4 regions of the Streptomyces capitiformicae genome follow, and region 1 is predicted to be linked to each of the others. Evidence: riboswitches for the same ligand, from Rfam matches in the RefSeq annotation. Region 1 holds a riboswitch; each other region holds the start of a gene.
What was found. Region 1 has a riboswitch for cyclic di-AMP ahead of CES90_RS22890 (M23 family metallopeptidase). Riboswitches for the same ligand answer to the same signal wherever they lie in the genome.
Positions count from the first base shown of each region.

Region 1 (7,287 bases):
CCTCGGCGGCGCCAAGGGCGGCATCGACTGCGACCCCCGGGCCCCGGAAGCGTACGGCGTCCTCGTCCGCTACATGCGCGCGATGCGCCCGTACATCGAGACCTTCTGGACGACCGGGGAGGACCTGGGCCTCACCCAGGACCTGGTGGACCGAGCGGCCGCCGAGGCCGGCCTCGTCTCGACGATCCAGGCTGTCTATCCCCTCCTCGACGACGAGACGACGGCCCGCCGACGCCTGACGGACGCCTTCGCGGTCGAGGTCGACGGCATCGGCCTCGACGAGCTGGTCGGAGGCTGCGGCGTCGCCGAATCCGTACTCACCGCTCTGGACCGAGCCGGTATGCCACGCGCCGGAACCCGCGTCGCTGTGCAGGGCCTCGGAACCATGGGCGGAGCCACCGCCCGCTTCCTGTCCCGGGCGGGCCTCACGATCGTCGCCGTCGCCGACATCAAGGGCACCGTCACCAACCCCGACGGCCTGGACATCGAGACCCTGCTGGCCGCCCGCGACGCCTACGGCACGGTGGACCGCGCCGCCCTGCGCCCGGACGACCACGAAAGCGCGGGGGACGCCTGGCTCGCCGCCGAGGCCGACGTACTGGTACCGGCGGCCGTGTCGTACGCGATCACCCCGGACAACCAGCACCGGATCACCGCCCGACTGATCGCCGAGGCGGCCAACATGCCCGTCCTCCCGGAGGCAGAGAACCTGCTCGCCGCCCGCGGGGTGACGATCCTGCCGGACGTCGTGGTCAACTCCGCCACGAACGCCTGGTGGTGGTGGACCCTCTTCGGCGACATCGCCCCCACCGCGGACGAGGCCTTCGCCCACATCCGCCACGCCATGCGCACCCTCGTCGACCAGATCCTCTCCCGCGCCGAGACCGACGCCACGACCCCTCGGGCAGCCGCCCACGCCGTCGTCGCCGACCGGTTGCCGGTGATCGCGGCGCGGTTCGGCTGGTATCGGTGAGCGTCTCTGATCAGCCAAGTGATCCACAGGTTGCGGGATCGGTTGGACCGGTTCCAGGTCCCGCGGCGTTCACACACCGACGCAATAGGGTTGACCGCGTGACCAGGGTGCGGTTGAGCGTGGCCGAGCGGCGTGAAGAACTGCTCCGGGCCGCCATGGAACAGATCGAGGCGCGCGGCGTCGCGGCGGTACGCATCGCCGACGTGGCCGCCTCGCTCGGAGTGAGCAACGCCTTGGTGCTCTACCACTTCTGCACCAAGGAAAAGCTGGTGGCCGAGGCCTTCCGCTACGCGGCCGAGGACGACCTGGCCCACCTGCGCAAACTACTGAGCCGCCGCACGACCGCCCTCCGCCGCCTCCGCGCAGCCATCCGCTGGTACGCCCCGACCGGCCAGGCCAAGGGCTGGCGCCTCTGGATAGAGGGCTGGGCCGTATCCCTGCGCGACCCCGCTCTGCGAGAGGTCACCCGCGACCTGGACACCCAGTGGAAGGCCGCGCTCACCGAGCTCATCGAAGCCGGCACAGCAGCCGGCGAATTCCACTGCCCCGACCCACCCGCGACGGCCCTACGCCTCACCGCCTTCCTCGACGGCCTGGCCGTACAAATGACCACCCACGACGGAATCTCCCGCACCCGCGCCCAGGACTGGACCGACGAGGCCCTGTCCCGCGAACTGAACCTGGACCGCGAGCCCTGATACCCCGCCCCCTCCACAACGGCGGGCCGGCCACGCGACAACGGAAGGGCCCGTGCCGGTGCGTCACGCCCGTCGCGTAGAGCGGCCCCGAGAGCCTCAGCCCGTGAACCCCGGGCCGTAGGGCACCAAGCGACGGGCGGACACACCGGCACGGGCCTGCCCCCCAACGCACCGAGCACAAACCGCCCCAACCACCGGAGACCCCCGCACCAAGCAACCGACGGACGCACCAGCACCGCCCCAACCCCCAACGCACCCCACACAGCCCGGCCAACCACCGGAGACCCCCCACACCGAGCAACCGTCGGACGCACCAGCACCGCCCCGCCCCACAGCCCGACGCACCCCCGCACGCCCCCGCCCAACCGCCGGAGGCACGAGGCAGGCCTCAGGCCACCGACCCGATCCGCATCTTGATGTCGTACGGCGACAGATGCCCCTTCGCCGACACATGGTCGCCGGAGGACTCCCCCCGCAGCCGCCGCCCGATCCACGGCACCAGATGGTCCCGCGCCCACTGGATGTTGTCGCGACGCACCTCGAACGTCCCCCGCGGCGGCAACGGAGGCCACGGCTGCTCAGGATCAGCCGGCACCTCGACACCCAGCACCTGCCCGGCCCGCAGCGCGACCCGCGTATGTCCTTCGGGCGAAAGATGCAACCGGTCGTCGTCCCAGGCCCGCCGATCCTGCACCGTCTTGAGCGACCACAGGTCCAGCACTGGGCAGCCGTACCGGTCCGCGATGGCCCGCACATGCCCGTTGTACGTGGCGATCTTGCCCCGCAGATGCCTCAGCACAGGCACATCACGCGTATCGAAACCGGTGGTCACCATCACGGTCCCGATCGCCGACGTGAGCGTGGCAACCGCCCGCTCGAACCGCTCGGCGACCTCGTCGGGATCGGTGCCGGGCCGGATGATGTCATTGCCACCCGCGCAGAAGGAGATCAGATCGGGCGCGAGCTCCAGGGCCCGCGGCACCTGGTCCTCCACGATCTGGTCGAGAAGTTTCCCGCGCACGGCGAGGTTGGTGTAATCGAAGTCGCCCTCGGGCACCCGGTCCGCGAGAAGTACCGCGAACCGATCGGCCCAACCGACGAACGCCCCGTCGGGCCCGGGATCGCCGACGCCCTCGGTGAAGCTGTCCCCCACCGCAACGTACGACCCGATCACGTCTTTGCTGTCACTCTTCGAATCGTCTGCCACGTCGGCCCATGATTCACCTTCCGATGTGACCTACGCGACCGTAATAAGGGGTTGACGGCCGGTGAGATAGACCACGCGATCCGCCACAGCCCCCATCCTCAGACCCGCCACACCCGAAACCCCTCGATCCGAAAGTGACTCCACACGGTCCGAAAGGCGAAGTGCCCACCGGTGTACGGCTCGGCGTCCACGTAGTCGAAGACAAGCCGCCCGTTGTTCCACCACCGCACCCCTGAAACACCGAAGGCCGGACCCACCCAAGAGGAGGGTCCGGCCTTCGGACACTCACATCCGGCACGTCAGATGCTGACGCCCTTCTGCCGCAGGTAGGCCAGCGGATCGATGTCCGACCCGTAGTTCGGAGTCGTACGGATCTCGAAGTGCAAGTGCGGCCCGGTGACGTTGCCGGTCGCCCCGGAGAGGCCGATCTCCTGCCCGCCGCTCACGGACTGGCCCGCGGAGACGGAGATCGAGGAGAGGTGGGCGTACTGCGCGTAGTACCCGTCGGCGAGCTTGATGACGACCTGGTTGCCGTACGCGCCACCCCAGCCGGCCGAGACGACGGTGCCCGCACCCACGGCCTTGAGGCTCGTGCCGGTCGGCGCCGCGAAGTCGACACCGGTGTGGTAACCGCTGGACCACATGCTGCCCGCGGTCTTGTACGCGGTGCCGACAGAGGCCCCCTGAATGGGCAGACTGAACCCGGAGCCGCTGGTTTCGGCGGCCTGGCTGGTCGACGTGGTGGAGGTCGACTCCTTGGTCTCCTTCGTCGAGGACTGGGAGGCCTTGGACGACTTAGAGGACTCGGAGGACTTCGAGGACGGTGCCTTCGTCGGCGACGGGGAGGTGTCGGTCGACGCGGCCGCACCACCGATCGTGAGCTTGAGCCCCGGATGGATGAGCGACGGGTTCGAGCCGATCGCGGACCGGTTGTCGGCGTAGAGCTGCTTCCAGCCCCCGTCGACATCCTGCTCTTCCGCGATCTTCGAGAGGTAGTCGCCGACCTTCACCAAGTAGGTCTTCGTCGCCGCCTTCTTGGTGTCGGCGGTCTTCTCCGCCTGCGCGGCCTTCTCGGCCTGCTCAAGCCTCACACCCTGCACCACGACCGACTTTTCGGCGGCCGAGGCCTTTTCGGAAACGCCGGAAACGGCGACCGTCGGGGTCGCGGCATAGGCGCCGGCGGCCCCTATCAAAGGCAGTGCGAGCGCCGCGCCACCGGTTCCGGCGGCGGCGATAGAGCGGGTGAAACGCTGGGACTTCGGGCGGCGGTGCTTACCCTTCGCGGGCATGGGCGTTTTCCTCTCCGGCGCCTGCGAGGTGAGCTGTCGGGTGCGGACTGGAGATGCCCGGCCGTGCTTGCGCACGGCTTAACCCCTAGCCGTTCCGGAGACTGGAACAGGCGGTACTACCTGTGGGTCCCCCGCTCCTGCCGTGGATCGGGTCGGTACGCGGCTCCGGTCGGCGGCAGGATTGGGCGTCCGTCCGGATTGGGGCCGAACGTAAGCGACTTGTGCCCACAGAGACAACTATTGGGTTTTCCTGTGCGTCTCTCTAGATGATCCTTACACCAAAACGCGATTACATTCCGTAAATGAGCGATCTTCAGCCCATTCCAACGACCCTGAAAACACGCCCGAATTACGTGAACATGACGGCAACAGTCCGTCACGAATATGACGCTGCTCACGCACCTACGGGCCAGTAGACTTTATTCCAGGGCCAGTTGGAATTACGGCTACATTTCGGACACTTCACTCAAGTGCGACGCAGCCGGACAACTGCCGCATCAAAGTCGCCACGCAACCCCGTACGCAACCCGTGGTGCAACAACACCGCACCTCGATGCAGCTCGCCCGTTTCACGGCATTCGTACGTTTCTTCCGGGTCGAGGCCGCGCAACCGAACCGGCGCGAGCGGCTCGCCGTAGTGCTGGGCCTGGAGCCAGGCGAGGACGACGACCTCATCACCATGGACGTACTGCACGGCACTGAGCCCACCCGCCGGAGCCCGCAGCCGGTAGAGGTCACCGCGCTGCACGACCGGCCGGATCTCCTTGTACAGCTCCACCCAGCGCCGAGCCTCGTCCAACTCCTCCTCGCTCCACTCGACGAGGTCGCCGCCGACGCCGAGCACACCCGCCATGGCGCTGACGAAGCGGAACCGCAGCGAGCTGACCCGTCCGTTGAGCTGGCTGTTCGGGCTGTCGGTGACCCAGGCGGCCATGGCCCGGGCCGGATGGATCTGACTGAACCCGTGCTGGATGGCGAGCCGGTCGAGCGGGTCGGTGTTGTCGGAGGTCCACACCTGGTCCGTCCGCGCCATCACACCGAGGTCGATCCGGCCACCACCACCGGAGCACGACTCGAAAGCGACGCCCGGATGCGCGGCCCGCAGCCGGTCCAGCAGGGCATAGAAGGCGTGGACGTGCTCGACCCAGAGCTTCTGCGGGTACGGCTCGCCGGGCCATCCGGCGTCCGTGAAGCAGCGGTTGAAGTCCCATTTGACGTAGTCGATGGGCGCACTGGAGAGGAGCCCGTCCAACCGCCCCCAGAGGTACTCCTGGACGTCCTCGCGAGCAAGGTTGAGAACGAGCTGATTGCGCAGTTCCGTCCGCTTTCGTCCCGGTTGGAACTGCACCCAGTCGGGATGAGCCAGGTACAGATCGCTGTCCGGGTTGATCATCTCGGGCTCCACCCAGATGCCGAACTGCATGCCGAGGGCGTGCACATAGTCGGCGAGCGGCTTCAGCCCCTTCGGGAAGCGGTCAGGGTTGGGCGTCCAGTCACCGAGCCCGGCCCGGTCGCTGGTCCGTGCCCCGAACCAACCGTCGTCGACCACGAACAGCTCGACCCCGATGGCCGCCGCCCGCCGCGCGAGCACCCCCTGCTGCTCCTCCGAGATGTCGAACTCGGTGGCCTCCCAGGAGTTGAAGAGCACCGGCCGGTCCTGGTCCGCGTCCGGGATGACGTACGCCCGCTGATAGGCGTGCCAGGCGCGGCTCGCCCCGCCGAAGCCGCCGTCGCTCCACAGCCCCGCGAAGACGGGCGCCGTGAACGTCTCGCCGCTCTCCAGCCGCAGCAGGCCCGACTCGTCGTACCCGGCACCACCGGTGATCTGCACGCGCGCGTCGGGGAGTTGGGCCACGGCGATCCGCCAGGAGCCCGACCAGCCGAGGGCGCAGCCGTAGACCTCGCCGCGCTCCTCGGTCGCGTCGGTGTCGAGGGCGACCCAGGGCAGATGCTGGTGCCCGGTGTGCCCGCGCCGGCTGCCCATGACCTTCTCCCCGTAGGTGAGGTCCCCGCGCACCAGCCGTGACTCGGCCGCCCACCGCCCGTGCAACTGGGAGAGTCGCCAGCCCTCCTCGCGCAGCGGTAGCGTCCAGGTCGCCGAGTCTGCCCGCAGCAGCTCCACCGCCGGGCCTTCGTTGTCGAGGGTCACCCAGCGCTCGATCACGTCGTCACGCATCCGGTAGTGCAGCGTGACCCCGAGACCGTCGTCGATGAACCGCAGCCGCAGCTCGTCACCCTCGGCCTCGTATGCCTGGAAGGTCCACTCGGTGCCACGCCGCTCCTCCGTGCGCACGGACAGCGCGGGCCGTACGAAACGGAGGCCGCCCTCGACGGGGTACTCCTCGTGCCCGTCGACCGGGGCCTCGAACGGCCAGTACGGCAACTGCTGCCGGGCGGCCAGCTCCTCGGCGTCGGCGAGGGCGATCCGCGGGCCCCAGTGCAGGTGCAGCAACTCGTCGGCCTCGGTGAGCCGCAAGGCATAGCTGCTCCTTGGCCCCGTGAGAAGCCAGGTTCGGCCGTCTGCGCCGATTTCCAACATCAAGACCCCACAGATTCGAACAGGTGCAATCGGGCGGCAACATCATCGCAGGCCCCGGCGGGCGGCCGACGCCGCCTGTGGACAACTGTCGGCGGGCGTGCCGCGGCGCCTGTGGACAACTCATGACCGTACGCGGCCATGTCGTATCGTCGAGTGCGCGCCTCGATGTCGAGGGCGTGCCCGTCGACGAGCGGCGCCGACGGCCGGAGGGGAGGAGCCCCAGTGACGCAGCAGATCCCGTCGACGGAGCCGGAGCTGACCGGTGTGCGCAACTTTCGCGACGTGGGCGGCCTGCCGACGGTGGACGGTCGTCGGGTGCGCCACGGAGTGCTGTTCCGCAGCGGCCATCTCGCGCACGCGACCGACGAGGACGCCGCGTTCCTGACCACCCTCGGCCTGCACACGATCTTCGACTTCCGCAACGCGGCAGACCAGAAGCTGGAGGGCCCGGACGTCGACCTGCCCGGCGTGCGGAATGTGAATCTGCCGCTCTCCGACCCGGCGGACGGCGCCGAGTTCTGGAAGATGGTCCGCGACGGCGATCTGGACCAGTTGCGTGAGCTGCTGGACGACGGCAAGGC
Region 1 covers NZ_CP022161.1:5,133,501-5,140,787, forward strand. Annotated here, with positions in the region: gene CES90_RS22875 (glutamate dehydrogenase) at 1-973, shown strand, start outside; gene CES90_RS22880 (TetR/AcrR family transcriptional regulator) at 1,072-1,671, shown strand; gene CES90_RS22885 (SGNH/GDSL hydrolase family protein) at 2,060-2,845, opposite strand; partial or broken gene CES90_RS49820 (DUF6250 domain-containing protein) at 2,977-3,114, opposite strand; gene CES90_RS22890 (M23 family metallopeptidase) at 3,178-4,167, opposite strand; cyclic di-AMP (ydaO/yuaA leader) riboswitch at 4,171-4,331, opposite strand; gene CES90_RS22895 (alpha-galactosidase) at 4,634-6,706, opposite strand; gene CES90_RS22900 (tyrosine-protein phosphatase) at 6,929-7,287, shown strand, end outside.

Region 2 (7,287 bases), 2.1 Mb from region 1:
CGACATGCCGTCCACCAGCTCGCCCGAGCCGTCGGCGAGCTTCAGTCGTACCCCGCTCGCCGCCTCCACGACGAGCGGCTCGACCCGGCCGGGCATAGGCCCGTACGGATGCCAGACATGCCGCCGGTCGAGATCCAGCAGCTCGGGCACGCTCAGCTCAGGCATGGGGCGCAGGTCAGGCATTGGGCGCGAGATCGGTTCCGGCGCCCCGGCGGCGTACGGCGACGAGGTCGGTGCGCGGCTCGCCGACCGGCGCGGCAGTGGCCGTACCGCACACATCGTCGGAGCCGCAGGCACTCTCCGAGCCGCAGGCACTCTCGGATCCGCATCCGCCCGAGACGCGGTGCTCCGGCAGCGTCACCTCGCCCATGCCCTCCACCTCGAACCCGGCGTCGGCGATCATCTCCAGGTCGGCCTTGCCGGCCTGGCCCTCGGTGGTGAGGTAGTCGCCGAGGAAGATGGAGTTGGCCAGGTGCAGGGCGAGCGGCTGCATCGTGCGCAGATGGACCTCACGGCCGCCCGCGATGCGCACCTCGATGTCGGGGCAGACGAACCGGACCATCGCCAGGATCCGCAGACACCGTTGCGGGGTGAGGTTCCACTCCTTGCCCAGCGGAGTGCCCTCGACCGGGATGAGGAAGTTGACCGGCACCGAGTCCGGGTCCAGTTCGCGCAGTGAGAAGACCACGTCGACCAGGTCCTCGTCGCTCTCGCCCATGCCCGCGATCAGACCCGAGCACGCCGACAGACCCGCCGCGTGCGCCTTCTGCACCGTGTCCACCCGATCGGCGTACGTGTGCGTCGTCGTGATCTCGCCGTACGTGGACTCGGAGGTGTTGAGGTTGTGGTTGTAGGCGTCCGCGCCCGCCTCGCGCAGGCGTTCGGCCTGGCCGTCGGAGAGGAGACCGAGGCAGGCGCACACCTCGACACCCTCGTTCTGCTCCTTGATCGCCTTGATGGTGCCGGCGACCCGGTCGACGTCCCGGTCGGTCGGGCCGCGCCCGGACGCCACCAGGCAGACCCGCTTGGCGCCACCGGCGAGCCCGGCCGCGGCGGCCTTGGAGGCCTCGTCTGGCTTGAGCCAGGTGTACTTGAGGATGCCGGTGGTGGAGCCGAGCCGCTGGGAACAGTAGGAGCAGTCCTCGGGGCAGAGCCCGGACTTGAGGTTGACCAGGTAGTTCAGCTTCACCCGGCGTCCGAACCAGTGCCGACGCACCTTGCCGGCCGCGGCCACCACATCCAACAGGTCGTCGTCGGAGGTGCCCAGGACGGCGAGCGCCTCGGCACGGCTCGGCGGCTCGCGCCGGAGCCCTTTGTCCACCAGCGTGTTCAGCAGGTCCATGAGAGCCGATCCTGTCCTACGGGAGTGCTCCGGGCCAAGGAGAGTTCGGACAACAGAGTCGGTTCGACGTGTGGGTATTGCCACATCGTGGGCGGCCGGTCGTCCCGTTAGTGTCTGTGCACTGCCTACAAAAGCCCTGAGCGACCTGGATCCTGTCGTCCAGGGAGTGCGGGCTGCCCACATGCCCCCGGAGGAATCATGGCGTTCGGCTGGATCGACGAGCAGGCCGCCGCGCGCCGCCGCGCCGGGCTCGTACGGACCCTGCGCCCCCGCCCCGCCGACTCGCCGCTCCTCGACCTCGCGAGCAACGACTACCTGGGCCTGGCCCGGCACCCCGAGATCATCGAGGGCGCCGCCGAGGCCGCGCGCAGGTGGGGCGGCGGCGCCACCGGCTCCCGGCTCGTCACCGGCACCACCGAACTCCACGGCGAACTGGAGCGGGAGCTGGCCGACTTCTGCGGCTTCGAGGCGGCCCTGGTCTTCTCCTCCGGCTACGCCGCCAACCTCGCTGCCGTCACCGCGCTCGCACCGCACGGCTCCCTCGTCGTCTCCGACGCCGGAAACCACGCCTCCCTCATCGACGGCTGCCGACTGGCCCGCGGCACCACCCAGGTCGTGGCACACGCCGACCCGGACGCCGTCCGCAAGGCGCTGAGCACGGCGAAAAGCCCGGCCATCACCGTCTCCGACACGGTGTTCTCCGTGGACGGCGACGCCGCCCCGCTGGCCGAACTGGCGGCCGCCTGCCGTGAGTACGGCGCCGGACTGGTCGTGGACGACGCCCACGGGCTCGGTGTCCTGGGCGACGGCGGCCGGGGAGCGCCGCACGCGGCGGGACTCGCGGGCGCCCCCGATGTCGTCGTGACGGTGACGCTGTCGAAGTCGCTGGGCAGCCAGGGCGGTGCCGTCCTCGGCCCGGCGCACGTCATCGACCACCTGGTCAACGCGGCCCGTACGTTCATCTTCGACACGGGCCTCGCCCCGGCCGCCACCGGCGCCGCCCTCGCCGCGCTCCGGCTGCTGCGCCGCGAGCCGGAGCGTGCCGCGCGGGCCCGCGAGGTGGCCAGGGCCCTGCACACACGGCTGACGGCGTCGGGCCATGAAGCGGTGCGGCCCGACGCCGCCGTGGTGTCCGTGCGTGCGCCGTCTCCGGATCAGGCGGTGCGGTGGGCGGCGGATTGCCGGTCGGCGGGTCTCGCCGTCGGCTGTTTCCGCCCACCGTCCGTACCCGACGGCGTTTCGAGGCTGCGGCTGACCGCCCGCGCGGATCTCACCGAGGGCCAGATCGACCGAGCCGTGGGGATCATCGGCGATACGCGACCGTGAGTCGGCGTCCCGGCCGTGCGTCGCCGTAAGCGGAAGTGCGAGTGCCTCCGGCGGCGCTCACCGAAGCGTGGTGATGAATCCCTCCCATGCCTCGGGGGCGAACAGCAGAGCCGGCCCCGCCGTGTTCTTCGAGTCGCGTACGGCCACAAGACCGGCCCAGCGGCCGGACCCGGGACGGGCCGTCTCCACACAGTTGTTCATTCCGGTGCTGCGGCTGCTGCGCCGCCAGCACACACCGCGCAGTGCGGTACTGGTAGGTACGTTCCGAGGCGGTGCGGACATGGTGCCTCCTTACGCGCCGGTCGACTGGCAGTGGGCCAGCCCGGCGATGTAATCCAACGAGTCCTCGGGCGAAAGGGCGTGGATCTGAAGGGCGTTGAAGGCCTCGACATAAGCCCTGAGGTCTTCTTTCCGCTCCAGGTAGAGGCTACTCGTCAAGTGGTCGAGAACAACCACGTCCAGATCGGAAGTGCTCCTAAATGAGAAAATGACGAAAGGTCCGGTGATGCCGATGTGTGCCCCGGCAGTGAACGGCAGCACCTGCAGTCGCACCTGAGGAAGGGCCGCCGCCTCGACCAGACGCCCCAGCTGGCGGGCCATGATCTCGGGACCGCCGACCTCCCGCCGCAAAACCCCCTCGTCGAGCACGGCGCTGAGCTCCATCGGCGGATTTCCGCGCAGTACGTCCTGCCGCGCGAGCCGCACTTCCACGAGCGTGTCGAGTTTGTCGTCTTCCAGCCCCTCCACCGCGGCCCGCGTCACCGCCCGGGCGTACTCCGGGATCTGCAAGAGCCCTGGTACGACCGAGGTCTCCAGCGTCCGTATCCCGCTGGCCTGCGACTCCAGGCTGATGAAGTCCCGGTACGTCGGCGGCAGCACCCCGCGATACGCGTGCCACCAGTTGTGCCGCCCCCCGCCGTCCTCGGAGCCCGCCAAGGCCAGCAGCAGCCCCCGCAATTCGGTGTCGCCGACCTCGTACGCGTCCAGTAGCTTCCGTACGTCAGCGGGCTTCACCCCACTGGCGCCCGTCTCGATCCGGCTCACCTTGGACTGGTGCCAGCCCACCAGCCGGGCCGCCTCGATACTCGTGAGCCCGGATCCGGTGCGCAGGACGCGCAACTCGGCACCGAGCTTGCGGCGGCGCACCGCCGGACCGTATTGCATGGGATTCTCCTTCCGCCAGGCGCGGGGTGGTCAGGCCGGCGCGCGGAGGTCGGGTGATGACAGAGGATGGACCGAGAGTCCACCTGAATACGGTCGGTCGTCGGAGAGTTCACTGCTTCGAGCGACAGATATATGCATATCTTGGTCGATCGCCACCCGTGACGGCCCAGGTAGTGGCAGTCTGGCGCGAAGCACCAGTCCGGGACCGTACTCGAACCATCCGCTCCCTGTCGGACATCGGTCCCGTGGGAAAGGGACGACCGTGCCATGGCAGATCATCAGGAAGCATCCGTCACTCTGCCGAGCGATCCCGCTTCGGTGTCCGCGGCCCGCAACTACGTCGCCTCCGTGCTCGCCGAATGGGGCCTGCCGAGCGGCACGGGCATCGCGGACACCGTGCGCCTGATCGTGTCCGAACTCGCCACCAACGCCGTCCAGCACACGCTCGGTCAGTCACCCACGTTCACCGTGGACATCGCCCTGGACCGGGACGAGCAACTGCGCATCGGTGTCACCGACAGTCATCCACGCTTTCCGAAACGGCTGCCCGCCGGGGTCCAGCAGGACAACGGCCGGGGCATGGTCATCATTCGCTGGCTGACCGCCGAGTGCGGCGGCAGACTGAGCGTCAGACCCACGCGTGAGGGCGGTAAGACGGTGGCGATCGAACTGCCATGGACGGTCCCCGTGCAACCGATCAGGGCAGGGGGTCCGCAGGAGCCCTGACGGGCGACTCTCCACGAGCCCGTGCGGGTGACGGTGACGGTGTTGACGAGCCGCCGTCGCGACCGGACCGCCCCACCAGCTTCGGGAGCAGACCCCACAGGAACAGGCACACGAGGAGTGTGCCGGCGCAGGCGGCGACACCGGCCGCCCTGCCGAGGGTCACATCCACGACCAGCAGTACCGATCCGGCGAAGGCGGGCATCAGGACGGCCAGGCCCACGCCGGCCAGCCGGGACGAGACCCGCACGATGGCGGGCTTGGCGCTCTGCTGGAACAGCGAGCGGTGCAGCGCCGCCGGAGCGGTGAACAGCGCGGCCGCGAGAACCGCCAGCAGAAGCGTGGTGACGTATGTGGCGCGCTGGACCGAGTCGAGGTCCGGGAAGCGCGGGGTGAAAGCCAGCGTCAGCAGGAACGCGAAGAGGATCTGTACCCCGGTCTGGGTGACCCGCAACTCCTGCAGCAGTTCGGCGAAGTTGCGGTCGGCGCGTTCGAGGTGCGTCTCGTTACGTGCTTCGAAGCGCTCGTCGCGTGCGGGGTGGGGGCGTTCGTCGGCCATGGGCGTACGGGTATCCGGCACGGCCCGCGTTACGCCCGCCGGGGCGGCGGAGCTTGCCCGCCGCCCCCACGGTTGGGCCTAGCGGACCCGGCCGTACCAGACGCTCTTGGTCCAGATCTTCTGGAGCCGTACGACGTCACCGGTCTTCGGCGAGTGCCAGATCTTTCCCTTCCCCGCGTAGATGCCGACGTGGTAGACGTTCGACCCCGAGTGGAAGAACACGAGGTCTCCGAGCTTGCGGTTGCTCGCGGAGATGTGCTTCGTCTTGTTGTACTGCTGCTGGGCGGTACGGGGCAGCTTCTTGCCCACCTTCTTGAACGCGTAGAGCGTCAGCCCGGAGCAGTCGAACCTGCGAGGGCCCTTGGCGCCGTACTTGTAAGGGGAGCCCTTCTTGGAAGCCGCGACCTTGAGTGCCTTCGACGCCACTGTGGCGGCCTCGGCGTCGGATGCGACGCCCGGGACCACGATGCTGCCGCCGACGGCGGCGATGGTGAGGGCCGAGGCCGTACCGGCCCGGGTCAACAGCGACGGGACACGATTGAGCGCAGTCATGCGCAACCCTTCGTCAGCCGCCTGTGAAGGATGACCTGTCGGATTCGGGCTGGCGAAGTTGCCCGGCCGCTGACGCGGCTTCACCCCAAGGGCTGCTCGGCCCGGTCATGGCTTGACCGTTCCGGCGACCCGTCGTGCTTGGGTCCTCCACTCCTGCCGATGCAATCCTGTCGACCGGTCATCCGGGCGGCGGCAGGACTCGGCGTCCACCCGGATCGCCCCGCCGCTGTGGCGGGGGCTTGTCGTCAGGAAGGGATCTTGACGCACGGAAGTCCGAAAATCCCAACGGAATCGGGGATTTGTGGCCTTACTCACCACCTGCATATTCGGGTGGACGGGGCGATTTCGGCGAAGATGTCCACCCCGCAAGGAGGCTCGCACCAGCATCGGAATGCCATATTCCGTCCCGTAAGCAGGCATGTTGCTCAACTCCACGGGGCCTGAAGCGGGATGAGCGAGTACGTCGTTGCGCCGATACCACTCGGTCCGCCCCAAGTCCGGGCCTGACACCCTTCAGTACGGCGCACGACCCGGCCTCCGTTCAGACGGCCACCGGGTCGCACGCGCCGTGCGTGCCGGTCAACTCTCCGTTCCGGGCGGCAGGGTGACGCGGGCGGCGCGGCGCTCGCCGTCGAGGACCCGTAGCGCCCGCGCGAGGGTGGGGGCATGCACCTCGTTCTCCCCCCGCCTGTGCATCAGTTCGAGCGCGTCGCGCAGTGCGGTCGCCTTGCCGACGAGGGCCTGCGCGGCCCGCAGTCCGCGGTACGTGTCGCCGGGACGGGCCGGATTGATCCGGCCCAGCAGGTCCACCACGTCCAGATAACGGTCGATCAGCTCCGCCTCGGCACGCGTGAGAGCGGGCAACGGCGGCAACTCGGGTGGAAGCATCGGCGGCTCACCTCGCGCCGGGGAGCGTGCGCGAGGTCTTGCGGCTCGGGATGAGCCGGTCGGCCAGGCCGTACTCCACCGCGGCCTCCGCGTCGAGGATCTTGTCCCGCTCGATGTCCCCGCTGATCCGCTCGTGGCTCTGCCCGGTGTGCCGTACGAGCATCTCCTCCAGCTTCCGGCGGTTGCGCATCAACTCCTCGGCCTGGATGGCCAGATCGCTCGCCTGTCCCTCGACCGGTTCGGTCAGCGCCGGCTGCTGGATCACCACCCGGGCGCCCGGCAGCACGAACCGCTTGCCCGGTGTGCCCGCCGCCAGCAGTACCGCGGCTGACGACCCCGCCTGCCCCAGGCAGATGGTCTCTACATCGCAGGTGACGAACTGGATCGTGTCGTAAAGCGCCGTCATCGCGCTGAACGAGCCGCCGGGGGAGTTGATGTACAGCGAGATGTCCCGGTCCGGGGACTGGTACTCGAGGTGCATGAACTGCGCCATCACATCGTTCGCCGAGGTGTCGTCGATCTGCGTCCCGAGGAACACGATCCGTTCTTCCAACAGCTTCGAGTACGGATCCATCGTCCGGTGACCCGTACTGGTGCGCTCGGTGAACTCGGGCAGCACATAGCGGGTCGACGGTCGGTTCATGGGCATGGGCCACGCCTCCTCTGATCGGCAACCGTAAAAAATGTACAGGACGTACGTACCTTTGGAGTGGGCGATGTGGGATCTTTCGCT
Region 2 covers NZ_CP022161.1:3,047,093-3,054,379, reverse strand. Annotated here, with positions in the region: gene CES90_RS13555 (adenosylmethionine--8-amino-7-oxononanoate transaminase) at 1-165, opposite strand, end outside; gene bioB (biotin synthase BioB) at 176-1,342, opposite strand; gene CES90_RS13545 (8-amino-7-oxononanoate synthase) at 1,541-2,668, shown strand; gene CES90_RS13540 (DUF397 domain-containing protein) at 2,726-2,950, opposite strand; gene CES90_RS13535 (helix-turn-helix domain-containing protein) at 2,960-3,832, opposite strand; gene CES90_RS13530 (ATP-binding protein) at 4,100-4,558, shown strand; gene CES90_RS13525 (DUF6328 family protein) at 4,530-5,114, opposite strand; gene CES90_RS13520 (C40 family peptidase) at 5,193-5,666, opposite strand; cyclic di-AMP (ydaO/yuaA leader) riboswitch at 5,670-5,840, opposite strand; gene CES90_RS13515 (hypothetical protein) at 6,246-6,554, opposite strand; gene CES90_RS13510 (ATP-dependent Clp protease proteolytic subunit) at 6,562-7,197, opposite strand.
Region 2: it holds a riboswitch for cyclic di-AMP, as region 1 does, so the genes downstream of both, CES90_RS13520 (C40 family peptidase) here and CES90_RS22890 (M23 family metallopeptidase) in region 1, are expected to answer to the same signal.

Region 3 (7,287 bases), 5.3 Mb from region 1:
CCGTGAAGGGATTCGAAGGCACCTCGACCCGGCAGATCGCCGACGCGGTGGGCATCCGACAGCCGTCGCTCTTCCACCACTTCAAGTCGAAAGCGGCCATCGCCGAGGCTCTTTTCGCCTACGACTGCGAACGCTCACCCCTGCTGCGCGGCCAGCTCGAACTCCCCGATGCCGAACCCGCCGTGACGCTCTACCAGATGGTGCGCCGCGAGGTCGAGACCGAGCTGACCAGCGCCTACGACCTGCGCGGCCTCTACCTCACCTCGGTCATCGACCGGCCCGAGTTCGCACGGTGGAAACTCGCCTACGACACGGCACGTACGACGGGACGCAGCTTGCTGGCCCGGGGCGTCGCAACCGGCGACTTCATCGACCACAACATCGACCTGGCAGGCGAGATCATCGGTGCCACGCTGTGGCAGACGATCCACTGGCCCCATGAGAAGCGGCCACCGGCAGACGCGGACGAGGTCGCCGGCATGATGCTGCGAATGGTCCTCGCGCACCCTGGCAAGCTCCCGGCCGTCCGCCGCGCCGCCGACCACGCACTGCTCGCACTGCGCTCACTCCAACGCGATTCCCGCGGGTGAACAGCAGGGCGGAACCGACTGGGCGAGCAAGCAGGCTCAGGGGCTCCCGGGGCCCGGGCGGCCCCACCCCACCACCAAGCCCGCGTACGACAATGTCCGGGACTATCAAACGAGTGGCTCTGTCCCGTAATCGGTGGTAGCGCTGTGTGGTGATCACTGGAGGAGGATGCGGTGGCGGAGCAGGGAGAACCCGGCTCGGCCGTGCATCTGCCTCATGATCTTCTTGGTTCGTGTGTTGACGCCTTCGGTGCGGCCGTTGTGGTACGGGGTGGTGAGTCCGGCGTCGACGGCTGCGCGGTCGAGCTCAAGGCCGTTCGTGAAGGAGTGCAGGTGGGGCAGGTCGGTGGAGCGAACTGCGGTGATCCAGACGGTGAGCTTGGCGTCGTTGCCCTCGGCCGGGGTCAGCAGCTGCGCGAACTCGCCGGTCAGGCGGGCGAGTCCAGTCATCTCGGGGCAGGCTTTGGTGAGTCGGTGCCTCTGTGTCTTGTCAAGCCGCCTGGCCAGGGAGGGACTTGACTCTTCGCTCGTCGGCGATCATGACGCGCCAGACGTGGGCCCGTGCCGCTACGTCTGCCCGCCGCCTGGTGCGGGGCACCTCCGGCGGGTGGGCCGGGGCACGTGCGGTGCGTTGGGGGGGCGGGGCACGTGCGGTGCGTTGGGGGGCGGGGCCCGTGCCGCTACGTCTGCCCGCCGCCTGGTGCGGGGCACCTCCGGCGGGTGGGCCGGGGCACGTGCGGTGCGTTGGGGGGCGGGGCGCGTGCGGTGCGTGGTGGGGCGGGGCCGTGCCGGTACGTCTGCCCGTCGCTTGGTGCCCTACTGCTCGGGGTTGATGGGTTGGGGTTCTCTGGGCCGCTCTACGCGACGGGCATGACGTACCGGCACGGCCCCTTCCGCCGTCTTGCGGCCGCCCCGCCGTCGTGGTGGCTGGCCTCGCTGCGGGCAGTCGTGCCGCTGAGTGGGCGCGGCGGTGCCTTGTGGCGCCGAGTTGCGCAGCCCACCCCCGCCCAGGGTTACGCCGAGGCCTCTGTCAGATGGGTGACGTCCTCGGGGGTCAGGGTCAGGTCGGCTACGGCCAGGAGGGGTGGGAGTTGGTCGGCGGTGCGGGCCGAGGCGATGGGGGCCGTGATGGTGGGCTGGGTGAGGAGCCAGGCCAGGGCGACTGTGGCGGGGTCGGTGTTCCTGGACTTGGCGATGTTGTCCAGGGCGGTCAGGACTCGGGTGCCTCGCGGGGTTTCGAGGTAGGCGCCGGCGCCTGCGGCGCGGGGGCTGTCGATCGTTGTGCCAGGGCGGTACTTGCCGGTGAGGAAGCCCTTGGCCAGGGCGTAGTAGGGGACGGCGGCGAGGCCGTAGTCGGCGGCCAGGGTCTGGAGGGGGCCCTCGTACGTGTCGCGGGAGACCAGGTTGTAGTGGGGCTGGAGGGCGACGTAGCGGGCGAGGCCCTCGGTGGCCGAGAAGTCCAGGGAGGCCTTGAGGCGCTCGGGGGTGATGTTGGAGGCGGCTGTCGCGCGGACCTTACCGGCCTTCACGAGGTCGTCGAGGGCGGTGATGATCTCCTCGACGGGGACCTCGGGCTGGTCGAAGTGCGTGTAGTAGAGGTCGATGTAGTCGGTGCCGAGGCGGGTGAGGGAGGCGTCGGCTGCGGCCTTGATGTTGGCGGCGGTCAGGCCCCGATACCGCGGGTGCTGGCTCACCTTGGTCGCGATCACCACGTCGGCGCGGTTGCCGCGGGCGGCCAGCCACTTGCCGATGATCGTCTCGGACTCCCCGCCCTCGTTGCCCTCGACCCACGCCGAGTAGGAGTCGGCGGTGTCGATGAAGTTGCCGCCTGCGGCCGTGTAGGCGTCCAGGACGGCGAAGGAGTCTTTCTCGTCTGCCGTCCAGCCGAAGACGTTGCCGCCGAGGGCGAGCGGGAAGACCTCGAGGTCGGACGTACCCAGCTTGCGAAGAGAAGTCATGCTTCTCGTCAACCGCCGGGCCGGACGCCCGCATTCCGGGATCGCGCGATTGGCAGCTCAGTCCCACGGTCACGCCGCCGGCGCGGCATGTCACCGGGACCGAGCTGCCAATTACCCCTGCCGGGTCTGCCGGGTCAGAGGCTCAGGCCCTTGCTGCGCAGCCATGCCGCCGGGTCGATGCCCGTGGCGGAGCCGTCGGGGTGGACCTCCATGTGGAGGTGGGCGCCGGTGACGTTGCCGGTGGCGCCGACGCGGCCGATGACGTCGCCGGTGGCGACCTTCTGGCCGACGCTCACGCCGATGGAGGACTGGTGGGCGTACCAGATCTCGGTGCCGTCATCGAGGGTGAGGACGGTCTTGTAGCCGTACGAGCCGTCCCAGCCCGCCTGCGTGATCGTGCCGCTGTGGACGGCCTTGATCAGGGTGCCGGTGGGAGCGGCGAAGTCGAGGCCGGTGTGGTACCCGGAGGACCAGTAGGGGCCGGACTGGCCGAAGTAGGAGGTGAGGGTGTACGAGGAGGTCGGAAGCGCGTACTGCTTCGCGAGGGCGGCGAGGCGCTCCTCTTCCGCCTTCTTCGCGGCCGCCTCCTCCGCCTCCTTCCGCTCGGCGGCTTCCCTGGCCTCGGCTTCCTTCTTCTCCTGGGCGGCCTGCTCGGCGGCCTTCTTCGCGGCGGCGGTCTGCACGGCCTCGGCGGCGGCCTTGTCGAACGCCTCCTGCTGCGACTCGGCCTGCTGCATGATCCGGGCGCGCAGTGCCTCGCCGGCGTCCGAGGTGCCCTGCTCGGTGTCGGCGGCGATCAGGCCGGCGCTGCTGAGCGGGGAGGTGGAGGCCTGGGGCTCCGGCTCGTCGGCCTCGTCCTCGAAGACCGAGCCGACGTTCGGCATGTCCGGCAACGAGATGGACACCGGGGGCTTGCCGGTCTGCGCGCTGGCCATGCCGGCGCCGCCGACGGCGGCTATGACACCGACGCCGAGAACCGTGGAGCTGCGGGCGAGTCCGCCGCGCTGGCGCTGCTTGGCGACGCGGTGCCGGCCGCGAACGGGACGAATGGACTCCTCGGTGGGGTTCCACTCCTGGAAGGGGCCCTCGTTCTCGGCGTTGTAGCTGCCGTAGGCGAACGTCTCGCCGCTGCGTTGGCTCGGCACGAACGGGGCTTCGGTCGCGGACCGGTTGGACGCCACGTGGGCGTACTCCTTTCCTTCCTTCTCGCCTACCGGGTTAGCTGACGGGTTCGGAGCAGGAAGGTCTCCTACGCGCGTAAACCTGTCGTGCTGCCACGACGGCTTCCGCGCGATTCACCCCAGGGTGGTGGTTCCCCGGTTCCCGTACAGGTACGGGATTCGGCGCGTGAGCACGGAGCCGCCTCTTGTGACGGCTGGGACGACCGCGCTGCGTTATCGAACGTTAATAGACGCGAGGGCCGCATTCCAAGCGGTTCCGAATGATCGTTCCGGCTTTTGCGCTGGACTTTCGGGTCATGAGGGGCGGAAAACGGGCGAGTTGACCTTGCCCCAGCCGTCACAAAGGTTCTGACTGAGCGTCAGTTGTTATGCGGAGGGGGTCGGGTGAACACGCTGGGTGAGGAGAATCGTGAAGGACGTGGAGGAGATGAGGACGCCGTCGGCCCATCAGGGTCACGGGCGGCGTACCGCCAGCAGTGCCATGTCGTCCGTCGCGCCGCCGCCGGTGTGGGCGCGTACCTCCTCCGCGAGGGTCGTCAACACGGCGCGCGGGCCGGGGAAGGTGCGCCCGGAGAGGCGTTCGGCCGGCTCGTAGAAGACGCCGTGCGCGTCCCGGGCCTCGGAGAGGCCGTCGGTGTAGAAGAGCAGCGTCGCGCCGGTGGGGAACTCGGCCTCCTCGGCTCGGTCCGGCCAGGCGCCCAGCTCTCCCATGCCGAGCGGGAGTGCGGGGGTGGGGGCGTCCAGCATGCGCAGGGTGCCGTCGGCGTACAGCAGCAGGGGGGACGGATGCCCTCGGTTGACGATGCGGGCGAGTCCGGCGCCATGCGGGAACTCCGCGAGTACGGCTGTGGCGAACCCCTCGTACATCTCGATCGCCTCATAGGTCTCGATCGCCTCGATCGCCTCGATCCTGCTCCGGCGGGTCGCCTCCCGTCGCGTGGTCTCCCTGGTGAGGGCCCGTTCCAGTCGCTGGGCGACCGCTTCGAGCGTGGACTCCTGTTCGGCCGCCTCCCGGAACGCGCCGATCAGCACCGCGACGGCCGACACCGCGCCGAGCCCCTTGCCGCGTACGTCGGCCACGATCAGCCGTATGCCGTGGGGCGAGTCCTGTACGGCGTACAGATCGCCCCCGATCGACGCCCCGGCCTGCGCCGCCTCGTACCGCGCGGCGATCTCCAAGCCGCCGATCCGCTCCTGCGGCTCCGGCAGTACGGCCCGCTGCGCGGCCTCGGCGATCTCCCGGGCGGTGGCGAGGCGGGCGCTGCTGCGGTGGACGAGTCTGTTGATGACCACGGCCAGTACGGCGACCGTGGCCACCGTGGCGATCTCGGTGATCGCGTCCACATGACCCGCGTCGCCGTAGCGGAGGTGGACGACGACGATGCCGGCGAGGGAGGCGACACCCGCGACCACCGTGCCCGTGAGCGAGAGCAGCGGGGCGGCCACGAGGGGGGCGGCGGTGAAGAAGGGGACCGCCGTGAACTCGCGTGGGGTGAAGCGGTCGTAGAAGAGGCCCGTGAGGACGAGGAGAGCCGGGAGGGCGCGAAGGAGGGCGCGGGCGTAGAAGAAGCGCCGGCTGCCCGGCCCCTTCACACCCGCTGCACCCTGTACGCCGTGCCTGCCCTGGACACCTTCCGACTGCCCCACAGGTCCATGGTTTACGGGCGCGCGGGCGGGCGGCCAGTCGACCGGGGCCGAGTGGACCAGATGAAATCAGCCCGCCGTCAGTTCCGGCAGCAGGAGGGTGTGCTGGGTCTGGAGGACCTTGGCGCGGAGGTAGCGGACGTTGTGGGCGGTGGTGAAGACGCCGGTGGGGACACGCTGCTGGACGCCGACGCCGAGGTCACGGAGTTGCTGGGCCTTGTCGGGGTTGTTGGAGAGCAGGTCCAGTTCGGCGATACCGAGGGCGTCCAGCATCTGGGCCGCCGCCGTGTAGTCGCGCGCGTCCTCGGGCAGCCCGAGCGCCGCGTTCGCCTCGTAGGTGTCGAGGCCCTGGTCCTGGAGGGCGTACGCGTCGAGCTTGTTGTAGAGGCCGATGCCGCGGCCCTCCTGGCGGAGGTAAAGGAGGACCCCGCCGCGATCGGCGATCCGCTCCACCGCCTCGCGCAGCTGCGGGCCGCAGTCGCAGCGGGCCGAGCCGAGGACGTCGCCGGTCAGGCACTCCGAGTGCAGTCGGACCAGCGGGGGCGTGCCGGGTGCCGGGTCGCCGAGGACGATCGCCAGGTGCTCCTGGCCGTCGACGAGGCCATGGAAGGTGACCAGTTCGGCGTCGACGCTGTAGCCGTCGTGGAAACGCAGCGGTACCCGGACGCGGGCACGCGGGGTGGCAGCGGGGAATTCGGGCATGCGGGTCTCCGGTCCTGGTGCGGGTGGCGTGGCCAGTCAGTGCTTCAGATTTGAAGCACGACCTCGGCAGGACTCTAACCCCTGCTTCAAATTTCAAGCAACCCGTTTTGGGATGGGTCGCATTCCCGGGAGTCCGGGAATGACGGCCGAATCAGTCGGAATGACGGCGGGAATCGGTCGGGAAGGGAAGGCAAGGGAAGGGAAGGGAAGGGGGCGTGATGACGATCACTGTTCCGGCAGGCTCGACCCGCACGAGCGGCGGCGCCACGGCAGGTCGTCGGGGGCCGCGGGGCGGGAGCCGCCCTCGCCCTGGATCGCCGCCGCGATGCCCATGCTGATCTCCTCCAGCTGCCCGATCTGTTCCGGGGTGAGGTGGTCGAAGACCGCCTTGCGGACCGTTTCGACGTGACCCGGCGCCGTACGTTCCAGCAGGGCCATGCCCTCGTCGGTCAGTACGGCGATGCTGCCGCGCTTGTCCCACTGGCAGTTCTCGCGCCGCAGCACACCGTCCTTCTCCAGCCGGGTCGCGACATACGTCAGCCGGCTGCGCGTGATCTTCAGGCGCTCGGCGAGGTCGGTCATCCGCATCCTCCGGTCCGGCGCCTCGGAGAGGGCGGCCAGCATGGAGTAGTAGAGGTGCGGCATACCGGCCTCCTGCTGGAGCTGCCGGTCGAGCGCGTCCTCCAGGAGCGAGCTCGCGGCGACGTAGGCACGCCAGGCTCGCTGCTCGTCGGGGGTGAGCCAGCGGGTCGTCATACGTAGAGTGTAGTTAGTGTTTAAAACTTGAACCAAGCCCGCCCTTCCCACACAAGCCCCCGGCCCTCAGCCATGGAGTATGGAGCGCGTCCATGTCCCTGCCCTACGTCCTGTTGTCCGCCGCCGTCTCCCTCGACGGCTACCTGGACGACACCGGGCCCGAACGGCTGCTGCTCTCCGGCCCGGCCGACTTCGACCGGGTCGACGAGGTGCGCGCGGCCAGCGACGCCATCCTGATCGGCGCGGGCACCCTGCGCACCGACAACCCCCGGCTGCTGGTCAACTCCCCCGAGCGGCGCGCGACCCGGATCGCCGCCGGCCTCCCCGAGTACCCCCTCAAGGTCGCGGTCAGCGCGTCCGGCGACCTCGACCCGGCGGCCCAGTTCTGGCACACCGGCGGCGAGAAGGTCGTGTACACGACGGACAAGGGCGCGGAACGGCTCCGCGGGGCCGGGATCG
Region 3 covers NZ_CP022161.1:10,404,463-10,411,749, reverse strand. Annotated here, with positions in the region: gene CES90_RS51510 (TetR/AcrR family transcriptional regulator) at 1-590, shown strand, start outside; gene CES90_RS46595 (transposase) at 744-1,094, opposite strand; gene CES90_RS46590 (aldo/keto reductase) at 1,601-2,545, opposite strand; gene CES90_RS46585 (M23 family metallopeptidase) at 2,680-3,726, opposite strand; cyclic di-AMP (ydaO/yuaA leader) riboswitch at 3,738-3,901, opposite strand; gene CES90_RS46580 (PP2C family protein-serine/threonine phosphatase) at 4,180-5,319, opposite strand; gene CES90_RS46575 (GTP cyclohydrolase II) at 5,440-6,072, opposite strand; gene CES90_RS46570 (MarR family winged helix-turn-helix transcriptional regulator) at 6,298-6,828, opposite strand; gene CES90_RS46565 (dihydrofolate reductase family protein) at 6,921-7,287, shown strand, end outside.
Region 3: it holds a riboswitch for cyclic di-AMP, as region 1 does, so the genes downstream of both, CES90_RS46585 (M23 family metallopeptidase) here and CES90_RS22890 (M23 family metallopeptidase) in region 1, are expected to answer to the same signal.

Region 4 (7,287 bases), 2.8 Mb from region 1:
CAGGGCAGGACCGGCAAGTACGTGGTCTGGCTGGACGAGTTGACCGACCACTTCGGCGAAGGCGGCTTGGAGCCACGGCTGTTGGGCAAGCTCACCGGCCTCGGCGCGGTCGTGCTCGGCACCATGAACCCCGACGAGTACTACCGGCGCCGGACCCGGACCGGCCCCGGCGACCGTGTCGTGGCCACGGCCCGCACGGTACGACTGCCCCGCGAGTGGACCGACGCCGAGCTGCGGCGCCTGTCGCAACTCGACGACCCACGCGCCTACCCGGCCTACATGTGGAGCGGCAAGGAGGGCGCGGCCTCGTACTTCGCGGTCGGCCATCTGCTGTTCGACGAGTGGCAGCGCGAGGGGACGCGGGCCGAGCATCCGCGGGGGCAGATGCTGGTGCGGGCGGCGGTGGACCTGGCGCGGTGCGGGGTCACGGGCGCCGTACCGGTCGAACTGCTCCGGCAGGTCCAGGAGCAGTACGGGACGGAGGAGCAGGAGTCGTTCGAGGATGCTCTCGCCTGGGCGACGACCTCGCTGTTCGGCGTCTCGGGACTGCTCGTGCGGGGCGAGGAGGCCGACACCTGGCGGGCGTACGGGGCGCTGGTCGCGGAGGCGCTGCGGTCGGACGACCTGGAGCCGGTGCTGGACGGGGTGTGGTGGCTGCTGCTCGACGCGGCTGCGTCCGGGGCACCGATCGACCGTACCGCCGTCCTGGACGCGGCCCGTGCGGCGCTGCACCCGCGGTTCGAGGAGGGCGACGCGGAGCTGATGTTCGCCTTCGCCGACCGAGTGGGTGGCGGCGAGAGTGAGGGTCTGCTGCGGAGGGCGGCCGACGCGGGACACGTACAGGCGACTGAGGCGTGGGCAGCGCGGCTGGTGGATGCCGGGGACGAGGTGACGGCGCTTCGCTACCTGGAACTCGCGGCGGAGGCCGGGAGCGTCAGTGCGGCACGTGAGGCCGGACGATTGCACCGCGAGCGCGCTGAGCGGTGGTTACGGGTGGCTGCTGAGAGCGGAGACGGCGAGGCGGCGCATCAGTTGGGCGATTTGCTGGGGGGTGGGGCGGACCCCCAGGAAAGCCTCCGGTGGTACGTCAAGGCAGTCGATGCCGGTTATGAGGCGGCGGCCACGAGCCTCGGCCGGGAACTGATCAACCGGAACGGACGGAAGGACGGGGAATTCTGGCTCCGCCGCGGTGTAGCCCTCGGAGATGCACAAGCAGCGCTCAGTCTCGCGGTCGTTCTGGAGGACCAGCGGGGTCGCAACGCGGAAGCGGAGGAGCTTTACCGCAGAGCCATGGCAGCAGGGCATCCCCTCGCGTCTTCTTACCTCGGCGAGCTTCTCCTCCGCACAGGTCCCGTGGATGAGGGGGAGGCTCTTCTGCGCCGGGCCGCCGCGCAAGGCAGCGATGAGGCCGCGTACTGGCTGTGGATGCGCATGGTGAAGAGTGGTGACAAGCCGGAAGCCAACAAGTGGCTGGTCACAGCCGCCCGACTGGGCCACTACTACGCGAAGCGGCATCTGGGCCAGCTCCCCGGCCCCGACTCGGACCCACCAGCTACCGTCAACGAGTGACCAACCAGCCCCACCCCACCCCCACCGGCACCCCAACGGGAACCGACGCACCCGACCTCTTCACCTGGGAGTTCGCCACCAATCCCTACCCGGCGTACGCCTGGCTCCGTGAGCACGCCCCCGTGCACCGCACGCGTCTCCCCAGCGGCGTAGAAGCCTGGCTGGTCACCCGCTATGTGGACGCGAAGCAGGCCCTGGCCGACGCGCGCCTCTCCAAGAACCCGGCGCATCATGACGAACCGGCCCACGCCAAGGGGAAGACCGGGATCCCCGGCGAGCGTAAGGCCGAGTTGATGACTCACCTCCTCAACATCGACCCGCCGGATCACACGAGACTCCGCCGGCTCGTCTCGAAGGCCTTCACGCCCCGCCGAGTCGCCGAGTTCGCCCCCCGCGTCCAGGAGCTGACCGACCACCTCATCGACCAGTTCGCGGACAAGGGCGAGGCCGATCTCATCCACGAGTTCGCCTTCCCACTCCCCATCTACGCGATCTGCGACATGCTCGGCGTCCCCCGCGAGGACCAGGACGACTTCCGCGACTGGGCCGGCATGATGATCCGGCACGGCGGCGGCCCGCGCGGCGGGGTCGCCCGGTCGGTCAAGAAGATGCGCGGCTACCTCGCCGACCTCATCCACCGCAAGCGCGAGGCACTCCCCGACACCCCCACCCCCGGCGAAGACCTCATCTCCGCTCTCATCCGCGCCTCCGACCACGGTGAGCACCTCACCGAGAACGAAGCCGCGGCCATGGCCTTCATCCTCCTCTTCGCCGGCTTCGAGACGACGGTCAACCTCATCGGCAACGGCACCTACGCCCTCCTCACCCACCCCGACCAGCGCGCCCGCCTCCAGACCTCCCTCGCCGCGAAGGAAACCGCACTGCTCGAAACCGGCGTGGAGGAACTCCTCCGCTACGACGGCCCCGTCGAACTCGCCACCTGGCGCTTCGCCACCCAGCCCCTGACCATCGGCGGCCAGGACATCGCTCCCGGCGATCCCGTCCTCGTCGTCCTCGCCGCCGCCGATCGCGACCCGGCCCGCTTCAACGACCCTGACACCCTCGATCTCTCCCGCCGCGACAACCAGCACCTCGGTTACGGCCACGGCATCCACTACTGCCTCGGCGCACCTCTTGCCCGCCTCGAAGGACAGACCGCGCTGGCCACGCTCCTCACCCGCCTCCCCGACCTGCAACTCGCGGTGAATCCGGCCGATTTGCGGTGGCGCGGTGGGCTCATTATGCGTGGATTGCGCACCCTTCCGGTGGAGTTCAAGCCGGTTCGGGTGGCCGATGGTGGTACCTCGTAAGCGGCCAGTAGCAGTACCCCACCCGGCGCCGATACATGACAGACTCTCAAGTCTGTGATCTTCACGTGATCTACGCTGCATTAACTTGTGACAACTGATCGACTGCCGATACGTTCACGCATCAGTGCGAAGGGCCGCCACACCCTTCGCACAGGTCACTGCTGTCGTGTGAAAGGCAACCGCATGCTCTCCGGGACCGGTCGTCACCGTCGCCCCCGTCAGGCTCCGGCCCTCCTCGTCGCCGCCGGAGTGACCGGCTCCGCCATCGCCATCCCATTCCTCGGCGCCACCGGCGCGAGCGCGGCCAGCGGAACCACCTGGGACCAGGTGGCGGAGTGCGAGAGCGGCGGCTCCTGGAGCGCGGACACCGGCAACGGACGCTACGGCGGCCTCCAGATGACCCAGGAGAACTGGGAGAGCTACGGCGGCCTCGACTACGCCACCAGCCCCGACCAGGCCAGCCGTTCACAGCAAATAGCCGTCGCCGAGAAGATCCTCGCCGACCAGGGCGTCGGCGTCTGGTCCACCTGCGGGCTGCTCCACAACCTCGGCGGCGACTCCGGTACCGCCGATGTGGACACCGGTGTCGCGGACGATTCGTCGAACTCGGGTGATTCATCCAGTTCCACGGAATCGACGAAGTCGGCTGAATCCCCTGAAACACCCGATTCCTCCCGCTCCGCCGACTCGTCCAATTCATCCGAAACGTCCGACTCTTCCCCGGATGCCGCAGAAGGCTCCATCAAGGCCGACGTCGATTCGAACGACTCCAAGAACTCCGGCGAATCCGCCGAATCCGGTGACTCCGTCGAATCCGGTGACTCCGGCAGCGATGTCTCGCAGGGATCCGACAGCTCTTCCGCGGATGACGCCGGCAGCGGTCGCCATCGGGGTGCGAGCGCTGACGAGAGCGCCGACGACAACGCCCGTACCGAATCCTCCTCGTCCTCGTCCTCGCCCTCGGGCCGTCACGCCTCCCGGGGCGGCGAGGCCGCGCGCGAAACCGTCGACGCCGTCCATGCCTCGTACACCGTCCGCGAAGGGGACAGTCTGACGTCCATCGCGGACTCCCTTGCCCTTCAGGGCGGGTGGCGTGAGCTGTACGCCGAGAACGAGGGCACGGTTGGAACTGACCCGGACCTTATCCTTCCCGGTCAGACCCTCGAAGTCGGTGTCGAAACGGGCGAAAAGTAGCGAGAGTTCGGGTCATGGTTCGCCCCCGAATGCCCGTTTTGATCTCGGTGGGAGATGAATCACAGACCCCCTGATCGTCTTTGATATTCGGCGAATCACGTGATTACGGTCGTGACCGCTCGCACCACAGCGGGCCCCTGCGGTCGTCACGCCGAATCCTGTCAACGGCCGCGTGGGAACAGTCGTCGCGTCAAGCGCCGTAGGCAGGAGCGGGGGACCCAAGGTAAGTGCCGGGTCCGGCAGTTGAGGCCCTTCGGGGTCGCACGACCGGAACCGGCTCGGGGTGAAGCCGCGCGATGTGAGCCGAAAGGCGAACGAGCGCGGCCGGGCAACTCAACCGGCCCGAACCCGACAGCTCACCTCGCAGGCGTCGGTGAGGGGATCACTCCATGCTGTTTTCCAGCAAGGGCAAGCACCGCCGCCCGAGCAAGGCCGCCCGTGCCATCGCCGTCGTCGGCGTCACCGGTGCCGCCGCCATCGCCGCTCCGCTGATGGTCGCCGGCAGCGCCTCGGCCGCCACCGCCTCCGAGTGGGACGCGGTCGCCCAGTGCGAGTCCGGCGGCGACTGGTCCATCAACACCGGCAACGGCTACTACGGCGGTCTGCAGTTCGCCGCCTCCACCTGGGCCGGCTATGGCGGTACGAAGTACGCCGCCACCGCCGACCAGGCCACCAAGGCCCAGCAGATCGAGATAGCCGAGAAGGTCCTCGCGGGCCAGGGCAAGGGTGCCTGGCCGGTCTGCGGCACGGGCCTGTCCAGCGCCTCCTACGACGGTGCCGCCGCCTCCGACAGCGGCTCCTCGAACTCGAACTCGGGCTCGAACTCCGGCTCCTCGCAGGAGAGCACCCAGGAGAGCACTCAGGAGACCCGCGCCTCCCGCTCCTCCGAGCGCGCCACCGTCGAGACCCCGACCGGCAAGAAGGTCAAGAAGGGCGACGGCGAGTACAAGGTCGTCTCCGGCGACACCCTCAGCGGCATCGCCGAGGAGGAGAACGTCGAAGGTGGCTGGGAGAAGCTCTACGAGCTGAACCAGGACATCATCGACGACGCCGACTTCATCTACCCCGGCCAGCAGCTCCACCTGAGCTGACGACCGGGCGGATGTGAGCGGGCTGTGCGACCGGTTCGGCTGTGCCGAAAAACAGGCCGCTCCTCAGCTGAACCACAGTCCGCTCACATCCGTGTCCTCCTTAGTGAAGACCTCGTGAGGGCAACCCCCCTGTCCCCCACGGGTTCCCCGCTCCGGTGCGCACTCCCCCCGTACGCACCGGAGCGGGCTTTTTCTTGCCCGCCCTCCTTGGCCGCCACCTCCCTGCCGCCCTGCTGTCACCTCCCCCCTGTCACCTCCCCCTGTCACCTCCTTGTTCACTTCCCCGCCCCCTCCCCTTTGTTCCGGCATGGAACAATCGGTACGGTCTCTTCGTCCACGGGACGGTCGGTCGGCTGCCGACAGTCCCGGGGCGGTTAGGCTCTAGTCGCAAACAGCGTCACATCGCGTCACATCCCAAGAAGGAGATGCTCGTGCCGTCCATCGACGTCGTCGTAGCCCGGGAAATCCTGGACTCCCGAGGCAACCCCACGGTCGAGGTCGAGGTCGGCCTCGACGACGGCAGCACGGGTCGTGCCGCCGTTCCGTCCGGCGCCTCCACGGGTGCCTTCGAGGCCATCGAGCTCCGTGACGGCGACCCCAACCGCTACCTCGGCAAGGGTGTCGAGAAGGCCGTCCTCGCGGTGATCGAGCAGATCGGCCCGGAGCTCGTCGGCTACGACGCCACCGAGCAGCGCCTGATCGACCAGGCGATGTTCGACCTGGACGCCACCGACAACAAGGGCTCCCTCGGCGCCAACGCCATCCTCGGCGTCTCCCTCGCCGTCGCCCACGCCGCCTCCGAGGCCAGCGACCTCCCGCTCTTCCGCTACCTGGGCGGCCCGAACGCGCACCTGCTGCCGGTGCCGATGATGAACATCCTGAACGGCGGCTCGCACGCCGACACCAACGTGGACATCCAGGAGTTCATGATCGCCCCGATCGGCGCGGAGTCCTTCTCCGAGGCCCTGCGCTGGGGCGCCGAGGTCTACCACACCCTCAAGAAGGTGCTGAAGCGCAAGGGCCTGAACACCGGCCTCGGCGACGAGGGCGGCTTCGCCCCGAACCTGGACTCGAACCGCGCCGCCCTCGACCTCATCCTCGAGGCCGTCAAGGAGGCCGGTTACACCCCCGGCGAGCAGATCGCCCTGGCGCTCGACGTCGCCGCCTCCGAGTTCTACAAGGACGGCGTGTACGTCTTCGAGGGCAAGGAGCGCTCCGCCGCCGAGATGACGGACTACTACGCCGAGCTCGTCGACGCCTACCCGCTCGTCTCCATCGAGGACCCGCTGTTCGAGGACGACTGGGACGGCTGGAAGACCATCACCGAGCGCCTCGGCGACAAGGTGCAGCTCGTTGGTGACGACCTGTTCGTCACCAACCCCGAGCGTCTGGCCCGCGGTATCGAGGAGGGCGCCGCCAACGCCCTGCTGGTGAAGGTGAACCAGATCGGTTCCCTCACCGAGACCCTGGACGCCGTCGAGCTGGCCCAGCGCAACGGCTTCAAGTGCATGATGTCCCACCGCTCCGGCGAGACCGAGGACGTCACCATCGCCGACCTCGCCGTCGCCGTGAACTGCGGTCAGATCAAGACCGGCGCCCCGGCCCGCTCGGACCGCGTCGCCAAGTACAACCAGCTGCTGCGCATCGAGGAGATCCTCGACGACGCCGCGGTGTACGCCGGCCGCAGCGCCTTCCCCCGTTTCAAGGGCTGAGCCTTACTGGCTGTAGGTAGCGTCGTACGTACGTCCCCGTACCCGGTCCCGTACCGTGTGCGGGGACGTACGCACGTAGGCACATGGGAAGGGGAAGTGGGACATGGCCGTGAAGGACCGGGACCGTTTCTCCACGGCGACCAGGCTGAAGCTGCTCGGTGAGCAGACGGCCGCCCGGGTCTACCGCTCCCAGACCAAGCGCCAAGCCCGCCGCTCCCGGCTGACCGGCCGCGCCGCGCTGCTCGCCCTCGTCCTCTGCTCGATGATCGTGGCCCTCGCCTATCCCATAAGGCAGTACGTCTCCCAGCGCGCCGAGATCGCCGAGTTGCAGCAGCAGCGCGAGGAGGCGCGGGAGCGTGTCGAGGAGTTGCGTGACCTCAAGGCGCGCTGGCAGGACGACGCGTACGCCGA
Region 4 covers NZ_CP022161.1:7,890,064-7,897,350, reverse strand. Annotated here, with positions in the region: gene CES90_RS35385 (tetratricopeptide repeat protein) at 1-1,569, shown strand, start outside; gene CES90_RS35380 (cytochrome P450 family protein) at 1,566-2,879, shown strand; gene CES90_RS35375 (LysM peptidoglycan-binding domain-containing protein) at 3,063-4,073, shown strand; cyclic di-AMP (ydaO/yuaA leader) riboswitch at 4,259-4,458, shown strand; gene CES90_RS35370 (LysM peptidoglycan-binding domain-containing protein) at 4,463-5,164, shown strand; gene eno (phosphopyruvate hydratase) at 5,596-6,876, shown strand; gene CES90_RS35360 (FtsB family cell division protein) at 6,980-7,287, shown strand, end outside.
Region 4: it holds a riboswitch for cyclic di-AMP, as region 1 does, so the genes downstream of both, CES90_RS35370 (LysM peptidoglycan-binding domain-containing protein) here and CES90_RS22890 (M23 family metallopeptidase) in region 1, are expected to answer to the same signal.